Regions from separate parts of the Defluviitoga tunisiensis genome, predicted to be linked through region 1. Evidence: riboswitches for the same ligand, from Rfam matches in the RefSeq annotation. Region 1 holds a riboswitch; the other holds the start of a gene.
What was found. Region 1 has a riboswitch for S-adenosylmethionine ahead of DTL3_RS01050 (O-acetylhomoserine aminocarboxypropyltransferase/cysteine synthase family protein). Riboswitches for the same ligand answer to the same signal wherever they lie in the genome.
Positions count from the first base shown of each region.

Region 2: it holds a riboswitch for S-adenosylmethionine, as region 1 does, so the genes downstream of both, DTL3_RS04300 (MetQ/NlpA family ABC transporter substrate-binding protein) here and DTL3_RS01050 (O-acetylhomoserine aminocarboxypropyltransferase/cysteine synthase family protein) in region 1, are expected to answer to the same signal.

Region 1 covers NZ_LN824141.1:206,779-215,035, forward strand. The annotation lists gene DTL3_RS01035 (helix-hairpin-helix domain-containing protein) at 1-315, opposite strand, end outside; gene DTL3_RS01040 (RluA family pseudouridine synthase) at 312-1,280, opposite strand; gene lspA (signal peptidase II) at 1,252-1,710, opposite strand; SAM riboswitch class I at 1,888-1,998, shown strand; gene DTL3_RS01050 (O-acetylhomoserine aminocarboxypropyltransferase/cysteine synthase family protein) at 2,128-3,444, shown strand; gene metA (homoserine O-acetyltransferase MetA) at 3,435-4,352, shown strand; gene DTL3_RS01060 (Gfo/Idh/MocA family protein) at 4,650-5,744, shown strand; gene DTL3_RS01065 (Gfo/Idh/MocA family protein) at 5,758-6,903, shown strand; gene DTL3_RS01070 (NADH-quinone oxidoreductase subunit NuoE family protein) at 7,367-7,870, shown strand; partial or broken gene DTL3_RS01080 (NADH-ubiquinone oxidoreductase-F iron-sulfur binding region domain-containing protein) at 8,054-8,257, shown strand, end outside.
Region 2 covers NZ_LN824141.1:915,260-923,516, forward strand. The annotation lists gene DTL3_RS04275 (M42 family metallopeptidase) at 1-797, shown strand, start outside; gene DTL3_RS04280 (M42 family metallopeptidase) at 781-1,785, shown strand; gene mgsA (methylglyoxal synthase) at 1,827-2,210, shown strand; gene DTL3_RS04290 (methionine ABC transporter permease) at 2,254-2,892, opposite strand; gene DTL3_RS04295 (methionine ABC transporter ATP-binding protein) at 2,894-3,892, opposite strand; gene DTL3_RS04300 (MetQ/NlpA family ABC transporter substrate-binding protein) at 3,922-4,743, opposite strand; SAM riboswitch class I at 5,142-5,252, opposite strand; gene DTL3_RS04305 (FprA family A-type flavoprotein) at 5,612-6,808, shown strand; gene zwf (glucose-6-phosphate dehydrogenase) at 6,842-8,257, shown strand, end outside.

The DNA of each region.
Region 1 (8,257 bases):
CCTTACATAAGGTAAACTTAAATCGATCTCTTTTAAATTTAAATTGTTAATAAGTTTGTTATAATGCATTATTGCTTGCTTGATATCTTCATTATTTTTAATAAAAAACTTCTTATTATTTGTTTCGTATAAAATAATTGGCTTAATCTTGTACTTTTGACATAAATAAATAAATCTCAGCCAAGATTTAGGATGAGATTCAGATAATACTATGCATTTAAAACCATATTTTTTGGCCAAAACAAAAAGATCTTTTATTTGAAGATAAGACTTACCTATCGATTTTGAAGTTTCTACAGGACCTAATATTTTCAATTGCTGTCCCCCAAATCATTACTGAAATTCATTAAAACTTTTTTAAAATCTTCTGGTAAAGGAGCTAAAAACTCCATCCACTTTCCATTTCTCGGATGATAAATTCCTAGTTTCAATGCATGAAGCATTTGTCTTTCAATAGGAATTTTCACAGACTTTTCAAACTTATTTTTACCATACAATGTATCACCTACAACTGGATTTCCTATATATTTAAAATGAACTCTTATTTGATGTGTTCTACCCGTTTCAATTTGTACCCATACTAAAGATGCAAGACTATTAAATTCCTTTAATACTTTGTAAAAAGTTACAGCTTCTCGCCCATTAAAAACAACCGCTCTTTTCTGTCTTGAAGTAGGGTGCCTTCCTAAAGGTAAAGTTATTTCACCTTCTTTTTCTTTTAAAAGACCTCTTACAATGGTTAAATAGATTTTTTTAGTTTTTCGCTCTTTAAATTGCTCAGATAAAAAACTTTTTGAATAACTGTTTTTACCTACAACCAGTACCCCAGAAGTATCTTTGTCAAGTCTATGCACTATTCCTAGACGATTTGGATCATCTCCTATTTTATCGAAATCTTTTATATGATACATTAATGCATTAACCAACGTTCCACTTCTAATTTTATTTGTTGGATGTACCAAAAGGCCTGCGGGCTTATTGATTACTATTATATCTTCATCTTCATATAAAATATCTAAAGGTATATTTTCTGGGGATATCGAGTCTTCTTCATTCATATGATCAGATATTTCTAAATTATCCAGACAAATTACGATTTCATCGCCTTTTTTTACAAGGTAATGAGACTTTTTTATGCCGCCATTAACGGTAACAGCCCCACGTTTTATCAATTCTTGAATCATATTTCTAGAAACTTTTATAGGAAGCTTTTCTAAAACAAACAAGTCCAATCTTTTTTGATCGTCCCCTTCATTTACTTTGTAAATCACTTTTTCCATGTAAACTCCTCCGAACAAGATGGTACAATAAAATTATTCCTCCAAACGTGATAAAAATGTCCGCAATATTAAATACAGTAAAATCTTGCCAAGATATTATATCAACAACATAACCTAATCTAATTCTATCAAAGATATTACCCAAGGCTCCACTGATTATGAAACACATACCTAAATCAAATGAAAAATTGAATATGTGGTTACTCCTTAAATACTGTTCCCTAAAAAAATAAAGAAATGTGACAATAATTGTTGCTATTATTCCATGAATAAGAGCCTTGCCCCTAAAAAGTCCGAATGCAACTCCTGTATTTTCAACATAAGTTAATTCAAAAATGCCTATTTTTATGGGATTATGAACTAAAATAGTTTCAGCTGTTTTTTTCGTTATTTGATCAAAAAATATAATAATTGGAATAAGCCAAGACATTATCTAACCCCTTTCTCATCTATTTCATCTAAAATTATTAATTCATATGATTATAACATTTTAAAATAACACTTGTTTCTAATTAAAGTTAACAATTTTAATTTGTTACATGATTTATAAGTTAACTTGACATTGATAATAAATTGTGTTAAAATTTATCAAAATTAATAAATTTATACCTTATCGAGAGTGGTGGAGGGACTGGCCCTGTGAAACCACGGCAACCTACATAAATAATCTTTATGTGAAGGTGCCAAATCCTGCAGAAATAATTCTGAGAGATAAGGAGAGGAAAATAAAAAATAAACCTCTTCTCGTCTTAAGAAGAGGTTTTTTATTTTTTTAAAAAATGGACATAAGGTTTTTGATTTTTAAAGATTCATGCATAAAACCCCAAACTTTTAAGGAGGAATAAAAATGGCAAAAAAGAATTACAAATTTGATACTTTAATGATCCACGCCGGGTACAATTCAGATCCTACAACTGGTTCAAATGTTGTTCCCATCTATCAGACATCCTCTTATATGTTTAAAGATACTAATCATGCAGTTAGTCTCTTTTCTTTGGAAGAAAGTGGCAATATTTATACAAGAATGGAAAACCCAACCACAGAGGTTTTAGAAAAGCGAATTGCTACTTTGGAAGCAGGAGTGGGGGCCCTGGCTACTGCATCGGGTCAAGCCGCTGAAACAATATCGGTATTAAATATTACAAAATCCGGAGACGAAATCTTGTGCAGTAGTTCTTTATATGGTGGAACATTTACATTATTCAAAAATACACTTGGAAGATTAGGAATTAAAACAATTTTTTTTGACGTTACAGACCTTGATATGTTACATAAGAAAATCTCAAAAAAAACAAAGTTAATTTACGTTGAAACCATTGGTAATCCTGAATTGTCTGTACCAGATTTTGAAAAAATAGCAAAAATAGCACATGAAAATGGGATTCCCTTAATTGTAGATAATACATTTGCCACACCATTTTTATGTAAACCTTTCGAATTTGGCGCTGATATTATAATTCATTCTCTAACTAAATATATAAATGGTCATGGTACTTGTATTGGTGGAATTATTGTAGATAGTGGCAAATTCGATTGGAACAACGGAAAGTTTCCTGAATTAAGTGAACCAGATCCAGCATTTCACGGAGTAAACTTTTTCGAAAAATTCGGAAATAGGGCATATATTCAAAAAGCCAGGTCTCAATTTTTAAGAGACATAGGAAGTACTATTAGCCCTATTAATTCTTTTTTGATATTGCAAGGGTTAGAAACCTTAAGTTTAAGGATGCAAAGACATTGCTCAAATGCATTGCAAATAGCTCAGTACTTGCAAAATGACCCAAGGGTCAATTGGGTTATTTATCCAGGATTAGAAAATCATAAAACGCATGTAAACTCAAAAAAATATTTAAAGAATGGTTTTGGGGGGATCTTAACCTTTGGATTAAAAGGGGGATTAGAAGCAGGAAAACAATTTATAGAACACTTAGAACTCTTTCAACATGTTGCTAATGTTGGAGATGTTAGATCTTTAGCGATTCATCCTGCTAGTACCACTCACCAACAACTAACTAAAGAAGAACAACTTGCCTCTGGGGTTACTGAGGATATGATAAGACTATCTATAGGATTGGAAGATGTTATAGATTTAATAGAAGATATAAATCAATCCCTAACTAAAGCTACTACATTTCAAGGAGAATTAGGAAATAAATGCCTATAAACATACCGGCAAATTTACCAGCCGGTGAAATATTAAAAAAAGAAAATGTTTTTGTAATGTATCATGATAGGGCTATTCATCAAGATATTAGACCTTTGGAAATTATTATTCTAAATTTGATGCCTACAAAAGTTGTCACAGAAACTCAAATTCTTAGACTTTTAGGGAATACCCCTTTGCAAGTGAAAGTAAGCTTGTTAAGAATGATCACACATAAATCTAAGAACACTTCAGAGGAGTATTTGAGTACTTTTTATACAACATTACTTGAAATTAAATATAAAAAGTTTGACGGATTAATTATTACAGGGGCACCTGTTGAAACCTTAAACTTTGAAGATGTTGATTATTGGGAAGAATTAAAAGATGTTATGAGTTGGTCTAAAAATAATGTTTTTTCTACTCTACATATTTGTTGGGGTGCTCAGGCAGGGCTATATTTTCATTATGGTATCAATAAATACCCCGTTAATAAAAAAATATTTGGTGTTTTTGAACATACTTTAAACGATAAAAGTTGCAAATTGGTAAGAGGTTTTGATGATATATTTTGGGTTCCTCATTCAAGACATACAGAAATCAAACGTCAGGACATAGAACCTATCCCTGATTTAAATATTATCTCTGAATCGAAGGATGCGGGCGTGTATTTAATTGAAAGAAAAGATGGAAGACAAGTTTTTGTAACAGGTCATCCAGAATACGACCCAATAATTTTGAAACATGAGTACGAAAGAGACATAAACAAAGGAATGGATATACCACTACCAAAAAATTATTTCCCAAATGATGACCCTAATAGCAAACCTATTGTTAGATGGAGAAGCCATGCCTACCTTTTATTTAGCAACTGGTTAAATTATTATGTATATCAAGAGACACCATATGAAATTGATAACATTAGTTAATTCTGTTTCACTTGTCTGCATTCATTTTTCCTTCAGTTATAAATATTATATAATTGAATAAATACTTTAGAAATGAAAATTCTCTAAAAATAAAATTTTGATTTTATAATGGGTCAGGGTCAGAACCCTCACCCCTTTTCTAGCTACAAGTACCGAAAAGTTTAAAGAAATTAAGCCTTAGTGTGTATTAATATTGAGATAATATTTTATAAAAATGATTAAATCCAAAACATAAATATAATAAGGCTTTGGAATTTTTGAAGACGGTAAACATCAAATCTTAGGAGGAAAAATTAAATGGATGGTCAATTAACCTATGGGATGGTAGGTGGAGCATTAGATTCAATGATTGGAGAATCTCATAGAAATGCTATTTTATTGGATGGAAGGGCTAAAATTGTTAGTGGTTGTTTCTCAAGAAATTTTAAAAAAACACTTCTAACTGGTCAAAAATGGAAAATAAAAAGAGACAGACTATACAGAGATTACCAGCAAATGGTAATTGAAGAAAGTAGAAGAAAACCAAAAATAGATTTTGTGGTTATTGCAACACCCAATATTTCTCATTATGAAATAGCTAAAGCTTTTCTAGAAAAAGGAATAAATGTTGCATGTGAAAAGCCATTAACCACAACTTTACAAGAAGCTGAACACTTGAAAAAGATAGCGAACCAACTTGATTTATTGGTTTGTGTTACTTATTCTTATACAGCTTTTCCTGTAATTCCAATAGCAAGAAAAATAATTCGATCTGGAGAAATAGGTTCAATAAGAATGGTAAATGCTCAATATCTTCAGGGATGGCTGGCTAAACCCCTAGAAAATGAAAATAAACAATCTAACTGGCGTTTAGATCCTTCTCAAAGTGGTTTGTCAAACACAACTGCTGATATTGGAAGTCACGTGGAAAATATGATTTCTTACTTAATAGAAAAGGATATTCAATCTTTATGTGCAAAATTAGATACATTTGTTAAACCCAGAAAACTAGAAGACAACTCAATTGTAATGGTTAATTTTAAAGATGGTGCAAGAGGAATTTACTGCATGTCACAGATCGCAATGGGAGAAAAAAATAACTTTAATTTTTCAATTTATGGTTCTAAAGGAAGTTTAAAATGGAGCTATGAACATGCTAATACATTAAATATAATATTTGAAGATTCTTATAAACTAATAAAAAAGGAAGATAAAATTTTAGATGGGACTAATGAAGGTTTTAAAAATCTATATTCACTTTTCATTACTGACTTAATAAATAAAAAAAATGGCAAAAAAATCACTAATTCTAATGCTCATTTTCAAAGTATTAATTCTGGTGTAAGAGGTATGAAATTTATAGAAAAATGTCTAGAAAGTAATAAAAAAGGTACATGGGTAAAATTTAATTAGAGGAGGAAATAATATGACTAAAAAGCTTACTTACGGTATGGTTGGGGGAGGTAAGGGATCCCAAATTGGCACTATTCATAGAAAAGCTTTAAATCTCCATGGCAAGGTAGAACTAGTTGCTGGATCTTTTTCAAGAAATTTTAAAAATACCTTGATTACTGGTAGAGAACTAAAGTTAGATGAAAAAAGGCTGTACAATAATTACGTAGAAATGGCAGAAAAAGAGAGTAAACGAAATGATAAAATTGATTTTGTTGTGATAGTAACGCCTAATAATTCCCATTACGATATAGCAAAAAGCTTTCTAGAAAATGGGATAAATGTTATGTGTGAAAAACCTTTAACAGTAACATTGAACCAAGCCTTAGAATTGCAAAAATTAGCAAACAAAAATAACTTACTTTTTGCGGTTTCTTACGCATATACTGGTTACTCAATGATTAGATATGCAAGAGAATTAGTTAAAAGCGGTAAAATAGGTGAGGTAAGATTTGTCAATTCTCAATATATAAGCGAATGGATGGCAAAAGTTCCCTTTATAGGAAAAGTTCCTCGTCATGAATGGAGATCTGATCCTGATATTTCTGGTTTATCAAATTGCGTTGCTGACATAGGAGTTCATGTAGAAAATTTGATTTCTTATGTAACTAATCTTAAAATCCATTCTTTATGCGCCCGAATGGATAAATTTATAGAAAAAGATAGACTAGACGATAATGCCTCTATTCTTGTAAACTACGACAATAATTCAAAAGGCATATATTGGACTTCACAAATCACTATTGGTCATGAAAATAACCTAAATTTTGGTATATACGGTACAAAAGGTTCTATAGAATGGTCTCAAGAGCGTGCAAATTATTTAAGGTTATCAACAATTGATGAGCCCTTTAAAATAATATCTAGAGGAAATGATAAAGTAAGTGATCATATAAAAGATGAATATGTAGCCCCCGGGGGACATCAAGAAGGATATGTTGAGGCATTTGCTAGAATTTATGATAAATTTGTTGACGCTATATATAAAAGAAAACAAGGTGAAATTCTTACGCCTTCAGACATCGATTTTCCTACGGTAGAAGATGGTGTTCAAGGGATGCGTTTCGTAGAAAAATGTTTGGAAAGTTCAAACCAAGGTGGTGTGTGGGTTAATTTTTAATCACCATTTTATATTCTTCAACAAATTATACTTATTACTTATAAAGTAATAAGTATATAAAAAGTAATATATTTTTCAGATTTTTTTAAACCAATATATTTAAAAATATGATAGAATGTTTAAAATTTTGCTGATTTCGCAAGTGATTTTTTTAACTTATTCGCTACTTAATAAATAGGCACACCTTCAAATAAGACTTTAAAATTTTTAAAATGAGGTTTAGATAAGGTCTTTAGAAATGAAGATTTTTTAAAAGTAAGCGTTTGAATTTATAACGGGTCAAGGGCGGAGCCCTCCCCCTGCCTCGGTACAAGTACCAAAAAAGTCAAAAAATTTAGAATTAGTAAGGATTAGAACTGAGAAGATATTTTGTAATAAAATCAATTCTAAAACATATATATAATAATGATTTAGAATTTCTAAAGTGAGTACATACCTACTTTCTTAAGGAGGAAAACTGTTAATGGAAAAACTCTATGAAACTAAATTAGAAGCATTTCGTAAGTATCTTGATACTGTTAATGTAAATGATTACCCCGACGAACAAAGAAAAAGTTTGCTTATTCAGATTCTTCATAAAGCGCAAGAAGATATAGGTTACATTCCTATGGAAGTTCAAAAACTTATCGCTAAGAAATTAAAAATTCATGTTTCTAAAGTCTATGGAGTTGTAACATTTTATAATTTCTTTTCCACAAAACCTCGTGGAAAATATCCAATCGATATATGCCTAGGAACAGCTTGTTATGTTGCTGGTGCAAACTCAATTTATGAAGAATTTAAAAAGATATTAAATATTGAACCCGAAGAAATCACAGAAGATGGTTTATTTTCGATTCATCCTGTTAGATGTTTAGGGGCATGTGGATTAGCTCCGGTTGTTAAAATTGGTGAAAAGACCTATGGAAGACTAAAAGTATCTGATGTCAGGAAAATACTAAGAGAATATACAAATAAAGAAAAATAACCTAAATCCTCTACAAGAACATACTATTTTCGTATGAAGTAGGTTGATAATTTTATATAAATGGAGGGAACATTTGTGCCTAAATTAAAAAGTATCAAGGAATTAAGAGATTTAGTTTCAGAACTTAAAAATAATGCATCAAAAAATAAAACTTATTTAAAAGTTGCTTTAGGAACCTGCGGAATATCTTCTGGTGCAGATGAAACATTTGATGAACTAATAAACGTTATTAATGAGGCAAAACTGGATAACGTTGAGGTAATAAGAACAGGATGTTTGGGTTATTGTTATGCAGAACCAACAATTGAAGTTAATGTTCCTGGAAACAAACCTGTGTTGTATGGTTTTGTGACAAAATCTAAGGTCCGAGACATTGTATATAAACAT
Region 2 (8,257 bases), 710 kb from region 1:
TTGGTGGGGTTGATCCTCGTGTTATTAAAAGTCAACGATTAAAGATAGAAGGAGTTTTGAATGCGGTAGTTAATTCAACTCCTATCCATTTAGATAAAGATATCAAAAGAGTGGTTAAATACGAAGAAATAAAAGTTTATGCGGGATTTTCTAGCAAAGAGGAAGCAAGTAAAAAAGTTAATTTAGGTGACATGGTTACCTTTGATACAACCTATGTTGAAGAAGGTAATTATGCTTTATCAAAGGCTTTTGATGATCGTGTTGGTTGTTCTATTATGCTAGATATAATTGATTATATCTATGAAAACAAATTACAACCAGCATTTGATACCTATTTCAACTTTGCAACTCAAGAAGAAGTTGGATTAAGAGGAACAGGAGTTGCAGCCGCAAGAATTAAACCTGATTTTGCACTTGTATTAGAAGGAACAACCGCTGGAGACAATCCTGAAAATCCGCCTGAAAAGTGGGCGACTCATATAGGAAATGGTCCAGTTATTACTTTTATGCACAGTGGTTTGGTAATAAAAAAAGAAATGTTTGAAACAATTGTAAATGCTGCAAAGGCTTTAAACATCAAATTTCAATATAAAATGAGAACAGCAGGAGGCACGAATGCTGCGAAACTTGCTAAGACCATGTATGGAATTCCAGCTGGAGTAATATCTGTGCCTTGTAGATATATACATTCGCCACTAGCAATACTGAATATAGATGATTATAATAATACTTATTCATTGGTAAAAGAATTAGTTACTAACAATGAAAGGTGGGTAAATTATGAAAGAGCTCATTAAAAATATAACCGAACTATATGGACCAAGCGGCAGAGAACATGAAGTTAGAGAGTTTATTAAAAAAGAAATAGAAGATTATGTAGATGAAATTAAGATTGACAAATTAGGAAATCTTATAGCAATAAAAAAAGGGCACTCCGGAAAAACCATATTATTTGATGCACATATGGATGAAATTGGGGTAGTAGTTACTCATATAATAGATGGGGGATTCTTAAAGATAGAACAAGTTGGGGGGCAATTTCCTCTTAATCTTGTTGGAGCTAGATTGAATTTTAAAGGAAGAATAGGTGTTGTAGGTATTGAAGGTGAGACTGATAAAGAACTGAGAGAAAACTATAAAAATGTGTCTTTAGACAATATTTATGTGGATATAGGTGTTTCTTCAAAAGAAGAAGCTGAAAAGTATGCCCCTATAGGTACATTTGGGGTATTTGCCGATGGATTTGTTGACTATGGAGAATACTGCTTATCTAAAGCATTAGATGATAGAATTGGATGCGCTTCACTTATAGAAACTATAAAACAAATGAAAGACAATAAACATACTGTTATTTTCGCATTCACTGTACAGGAAGAGGTTGGACTAGTAGGTGCATTCGTCTCAGCTTACGATTATAATGTAGATAGGGCTATTGCTATAGATGTCACAGATTCATTAGATACACCTAAAGCGCTAAAGAGAATGAGCATGAAACTTGGATATGGACCTTGTATAAAAATTAAAGATCTAGCTTCTGTTAGTGACAGAGAAGTCGTTGATTGGATAAAAGATACTGCAGTTAATAATAACATAAAATATCAACTTGAGGTGCTAACTTTAGGAGGTACAAATGCAGCAGGATATCAAAGAACAAAATCTGGGATTCCTAGTTGTACTATTTCTATTCCTACAAGATACATACATTCTCCTCATGAAATGATTTGCTATAGTGATGTAGTTGATACTGTAGAACTTATTTTAGCCTTAAGCGAAGCGGATTTTTAATTTCGTTAATAAGCTTTTAATGTAAAGGGGGATTAGTTAAAATGGTAAACGTTGCACTTATTGCTCATGACAAGAAAAAATTAGATCTTGTGATGTTTGTTAAAGAATGGAAAAATGTCTTTTCTCAGTGCAAACTCTATGCTACAAAAACAACAGGCTCGGTTTTAAAAGATAAAGTAGGTCTTGAAATACAAACCTTTGAGTCTGGTCCATTAGGGGGAGACTTACAGATAGGTGCTTTGGCAGTATCTGGTAAAATTGATTTCGTGCTTTTCTTAAGAGATCCACTAACTGCTCAACCACATGAGCCTGATGTATCTGCAGTATTGAGAATATGTGATGTACATAACATCCCTCTTGCAACAAATTTAGCTACAGCAGAGGCACTTGTTCTAGAAATAGAGAAAAAATTTACAAATAAATAGATTTTAAAATATATTAACAAAAAGCCAGGATTTCCCTGGCTTTTTATTTTCTAAGAGAATTAGCTATTTTTGTTCCGGCAAACTGTATAACTTGAGTTAAAAGTACCAATATAATAACATCATAAATTAAAACATCCATCCTGAACCTTTGGTATCCATAGTTAATTGCCATGGCTCCTAAGCCACCTGCGCCAACTGCTCCAGCTATTGCTGTATAAGTTATCAGGTTAATTATAAGGAGTGTGATGTTTGCGACCATTTCTGAGGCAGTTTCAGGCAATAATACTTTCGAGATAAACTGCCAATTTGTCATACCCATAGACACAGCAGTATCCCAAAGCCCTTGTGAGAGGTTGTTAAAAGAATTCTCTGCTAATCTTGCCATAAATGGGATAGCAGCTATGCTTAAAGGTACTATTGCAGCTGTTGACCCGATTATTGTTCCTGTAAGCAATCGAGTTAATGGAATTATAAGTATTATTAATATAATGAATGGGATAGATCTAAATATATTTACAACCCAATCAAGGACAGAGTAAAAGGTTTTTGATGACTTTTTCTCACTCTTAGATAACATATACAAAGCAATTCCTAAAGGTATACCTAGTAATATTGCAAATAGTGCTGATACTAAAGTCATATACAAGGTTTCTAAAGTAGCAAAAATAAGATCTTGGACCATTTTAGTTCAACACCTCAACTTTATACACATTCTCTGATAACTCTTTCAAAAAATTTTCGACATGAGAATTATCAGAATTAATAGCAATAATCATTGTTCCGTAAGGACTATCTTTTAAATGTTCTATTTTTCCGTACAAAATATTTACACTTACATCATATTTTTTAGCAACGTCGTACAAAACAGGCTCGTGGGTTTTACTTCCCCAAAATACTATTTTTAATAGCTTTTGATTTTTATTTCGTACCATCTCCCAAGTCTTGCTCCAGTCAATATTGATTTCTTGATAAAATTCATTGTTTAATTCTGTTTCTTTTTCAATGAAAAATTCGTGAACAGGCCCTACAAAGTTTACATAACCATTTTTTAAATATACTACTTTGTCACAAATTTTTTTAATCACGTCCATTTCATGAGTTACGATTAATATAGATTTCCTAGTAGATTGGTTAATTTCCAAAATCAAATCAAGTATCTTTTGAGTAGTCTTAGGATCTAGCGATGAAGTTGGTTCATCGAACAATATAATATCAGGATTACTTATTAGTGCTCGAGCTATAGCAGTTCTTTGTTTTTCACCACCAGATAATTGTGATGGATAGGCGTCTTTTCTTGGGATAAGATTCATGCTTTCAAGCATTTTATTCACTTTTTCTTCAATTTCTTTTTTTGAAAGATCTTCAATTTCAAGTGGTAAAGCAACATTTTGAAAGACTGTTCTAGAGCTTAATAGATTAAAGTGTTGAAATACTATGCTAATTTTTTTTCTAATCTTTCGTAACTCTTCTTTATCTAAAGATGTTAGATCTACACCGTCTAATAAGATTTTACCAGAAGTAGGAACCTGGAGCAGGTTCAAGGTTCTCAAAAGAGATGTTTTTCCTGCTCCAGAAAGCCCAATAATGCCAACGATTTCTCCATCTTCAACTTTAAAGTTAATATCCTTTAGAACATGGTAATTATCTTCGTATATTAGGTTTAAGTCTTTTATTTCTAACAATTACCTATCTCCTTTTATATTAAAATTAACTAAAAAACAGGGACTACAGCTCCATTATATTTTTCGAGTATAAAATTTCTGACTTTATCAGTTGTTAAAACTTCTATTAGAGCCTTAACTAATTCATCGTTTAGTCTTTCCTCGCGAACAGCTATTATATTTGCGTATGGAGATTCTGCTCCCTCAAAAAACACAGCATCTTTTAGAGGATTTAAATCAGCTTCCATTGCATAATTTGTGTTTATTACTGCACCAACTACGTTTTTATCGGTTTTGTATGTTCTTGGTAAATAAGGCGCTTCAAGTTCTTTAAAGGTCAAATTATATGGATTTTCAACTATGTCTTTTACTGTAGCAACTAAAGGATCTTCTCTTTCTCTAAGTTTTATTAAGTCATGTTGTTCCAAAAGCAAAAGAGCCCTTCCTTCATTAGTAACATCATTTGGAATTATAATTATATCGCCTTTTTTAAGGTCTTTTAAATCCTTTTTTAGGTAAAAACCCATAGGTTCAACATGAATCTTTGCAGCACAGACTAAACCTTCAATTTTACGTTCTTTGACAAAGGTTAGTAAGTATGGTTCATGTTGAAAATAATTTGCATCAATTGAACCGTCTGCTAGAGCTAGATTTGGTTGAACATAATCAGTAAAAATAATGATGTCTAATTTAACCCCGGTTTTTTGTTCGAAATCATCTTTGACGAATTCTAAAATTTCTGCATGTGGAACTGGAGAGGCACCAACTTTAAAACTCTTACTTTTTGCTGCAGAAAATCCAACAACAGAAAATAATACTACAAGAAGAATCAGTGATACAAAAACCTTTCCTAATGTTTTACTCTTTTTCATTTAATCTCCCTCCTAGTGATTAATTACGTTCTTATTTTTGTATTATAAGCGGAAAATTATGGATAAATTGTTAGGGCTGCCGCCCTGTAACCCGCTAAATATTCCAATATTGTAATTAAAGCGTTCTTATTTTTGTATTATAAGTGGAAAATTATGGATAAGTTGTTAGGGCTGCCGCCCTGTAACCCGCTAAATATTCCAATATTGTAATTAAAGCGTTCTTATTTTTGTATTATAAGTGGAAATTATAGATAAGTTGTTAGGGCTGCCGCCCTGTAATCCACTAAACTCCAGATTTTGTAACATTTATTTTGACTGTAGAGTAATATTCGCAAGGTACAAAAAAACCTCTTCCGGTTATTGCTTGGAAGAGGTTAATTATTTTCTTATTTTCCCTCTCCTTATCTCCCGGAAAACTTCCTGCAGGATTTGGCACCTTTGCATAAATTGTTTTTATGCAGGTTGCCGTGGTTTCACAGGGCCAGTCCCTCCACCACTCTTGATAAGGAAATCATCTATTTATTTTTTCAATCATAACATATTTAGTTGGCAATGTCAAGGAGATAGAAAAAATAAAAGTAAAAGTTTACATGAGTTTTTTAAGAATTGTTCAATATTTTAATGATTATTATGTTATAATAATCATTAGAAACGTGGATTAATAACGTTAAATTTAGAGTTGGTCCAGAGCGAATCCCTCCCCCCATTTTATTTGTACAAGCACCCAACATGTTAAAGAAATTAAGAATTAGAGAAGATTAGAAGTCGGTGGGGTATTTTGTAACAAAATCAAATACAAAACGTATGTAAAATGAGCTTTTTAGAATTTCTAAACTGAGTATAATAATGATTTTAGGAGGAGATAGTTATGAATAGTTCTGTAAAAATTACCGATGATATTTATTATGTAGGTGTTAATGACAGAGATACAGCACTTTTTGAAAATCTTTGGCCTCTTGATAAAGGTGTAAGTTATAATTCTTATTTAATTTTAGATGAGAAAACAGCATTGATAGATACTGTTAAAGAAAGTAAAATCTCAGAATTTTTTGATAAGATCAGACATCTTCTTAATGGTAGGGCTTTGGATTACTTAATAATAAACCATATGGAGCCCGATCACTCAGGTTCTATTCCTGAATTATTACAAGAATTTCCTGGAATTAAAATTGTAGGAAACAAGACTACCTTTCAATTTATTAAGGATCTATACAAGGTAGAAGACAATTTTCAAGAAATAAAAGATGGTTCTGTTTTAAATTTAGGTAAGCATACATTGAAATTTTATCTCACACCAATGGTTCACTGGCCTGAAACTATGATGACGTATGATGAAAAAGATAAGATACTTTTTTCAGGAGATGCCTTTGGTGGATTTGGAACTTTAGATGGCGGGATTTTTGATGATGAAGTAAGAATCGATTTTTTTGAAGATGAGATAAGAAGATATTTTTCGAATATTATTGGAAAATACACAAAGATGGTTCAAAGGGCTTTAAACAAGTTAAAAGATGCAAACATTGATATAGATATAATTGCAGCAACTCATGGTCCTGTTTGGAGAAAAGATCCAAAAAGAATCATAGATTTGTACGATAAATGGAGTAGATGTGAAACAGAAAAAGGTGTAGTAATTGCATATGGCTCTATGTACGGAAATACAGAAGAAATGGCCGAATATGTTGCAAGAAGGTTAGCAGAAGAAGGAATAAAAGAGATAAAAATAATGAGTGTATCAAAAACGCATATTTCTTATATTATCAATGAAATATGGAAGTACAAAGGTGTAATATTAGGGAGTTGTACATATAATCAAGGGTTATTTCCTTACATGGAATCGTTAGTACAGTGGTTAGCTCACAATGACATAAAGAACCACGTTTTAGGAATATTTGGAACTTATGGTTGGAGTGGAGGAGGGGTTTCTACTTTAGTTAAATACAACGAACAGATGAAATGGCCTTTAGTATATGAACCAGTTGAGGCGAAGTTGTCTGCTAAATCTGAAGATTTTAAAAAGTTAGATGAATTAGCAAAGGCTATGGCAAGAGAAATTAACTCGTAAAAAGCAATAAGTACTCGTTGAGGTGAAAAATCTATGGAACAATTAATTAAAAAAAGTTTAACAAGGGCTCAAATATGTGAAGAAGTAAGGCCCGGACCCTCATCTATCATCATCTTTGGAGCGTCTGGCGACCTCACGTTTAGAAAATTAATTCCTTCAATATTTGCCTTATTTAAAAAAGAGTTGCTACCGAAACAATTTTACCTGTTGGGGGTTGCAAGAACAAAGTATACTGATGAAGAATACAGGAATGAAATAAAAAGGTGGCTTTTAAATGAAAACGAAGCTCTAAATAGCGTCTTATCGTTTATAGAAAGAATATTTTATATATCAGGTAACTACGACGATGATTCACTTTACAAGTTACTACAAGAGAAATTAAACTCTCTAGATAAGATGTTTGAGACACAACAAAATCATATTTTTTATCTAGCAACGCCACCAAGTGTCTATCTAGAAATTATAAGACGGTTAGGGCAGTTTGAACTAACAAAAGAAAACTCAGGTGGTTATTCCCGAGTTATTATAGAAAAACCATTTGGGAGTAATTTAGAAACTGCTATCGAATTAGATAAGGAATTACACAAGTACTTAAAAGAATCACAAGTATATCGAATAGATCATTATCTTGGTAAAGAAACTGTTCAAAATATAATGATGCTTAGATTTGCAAATATTGTATTTGAACCAATTTGGAATTACAAGTATATAGACAACGTTCAAATCACAGTGGCTGAAACTCTAGGAATTGAGCATCGAGCAGGATATTTTGAACAAGCCGGGTTATTAAGGGACATGTTTCAAAATCATATGATACAATTATTGACGTTGGTTGCTATGGAACCGCCAGCTTCTTTAGAGGATTCTAGTGTACGGGATGAAAAAACAAAACTTCTAAAATCTATACGCATGTATGATACTTACGAAATTGATAAATATTTTGTTAGAGGTCAGTATGTCAGAGGAACCGTTAACGGCAAAGAAGTCCCTGGCTACCGAGAGGAACGGAATGTGAATCCTAACTCCTACGTTGAAACCTTTGTAGCTGGAAAATTTCTCATTGACAATTGGAGATGGAGTGGCGTACCTTTTTATTTACGTGCAGGAAAAAGATTAAAAAAGAAAATCAGTGAGATTGCCATTATCTTTAAAGAGGTTCCTCATTCGATTTTTTTCAAAAATAATGTAGAACTTGAACAAAATGTTTTGATACTGAATATTCAACCTGACGAAGGATTTTCTTTGAAGATTCAGGCAAAGCAACCCGGTTCAAAGTTATGTTTAAATACCTTAACTATGGACTTTAAATACAACGAATTCTTTAATTTTAAAGGGCCAGATGCCTATGAAAGATTGCTGTTAGATGCGATGGTTGGGGATCAAACTTTATTTGTAAGAAGTGATGCGATGGAGTTAGCTTGGAAATTATTGACTCCAATTTTAAATAAA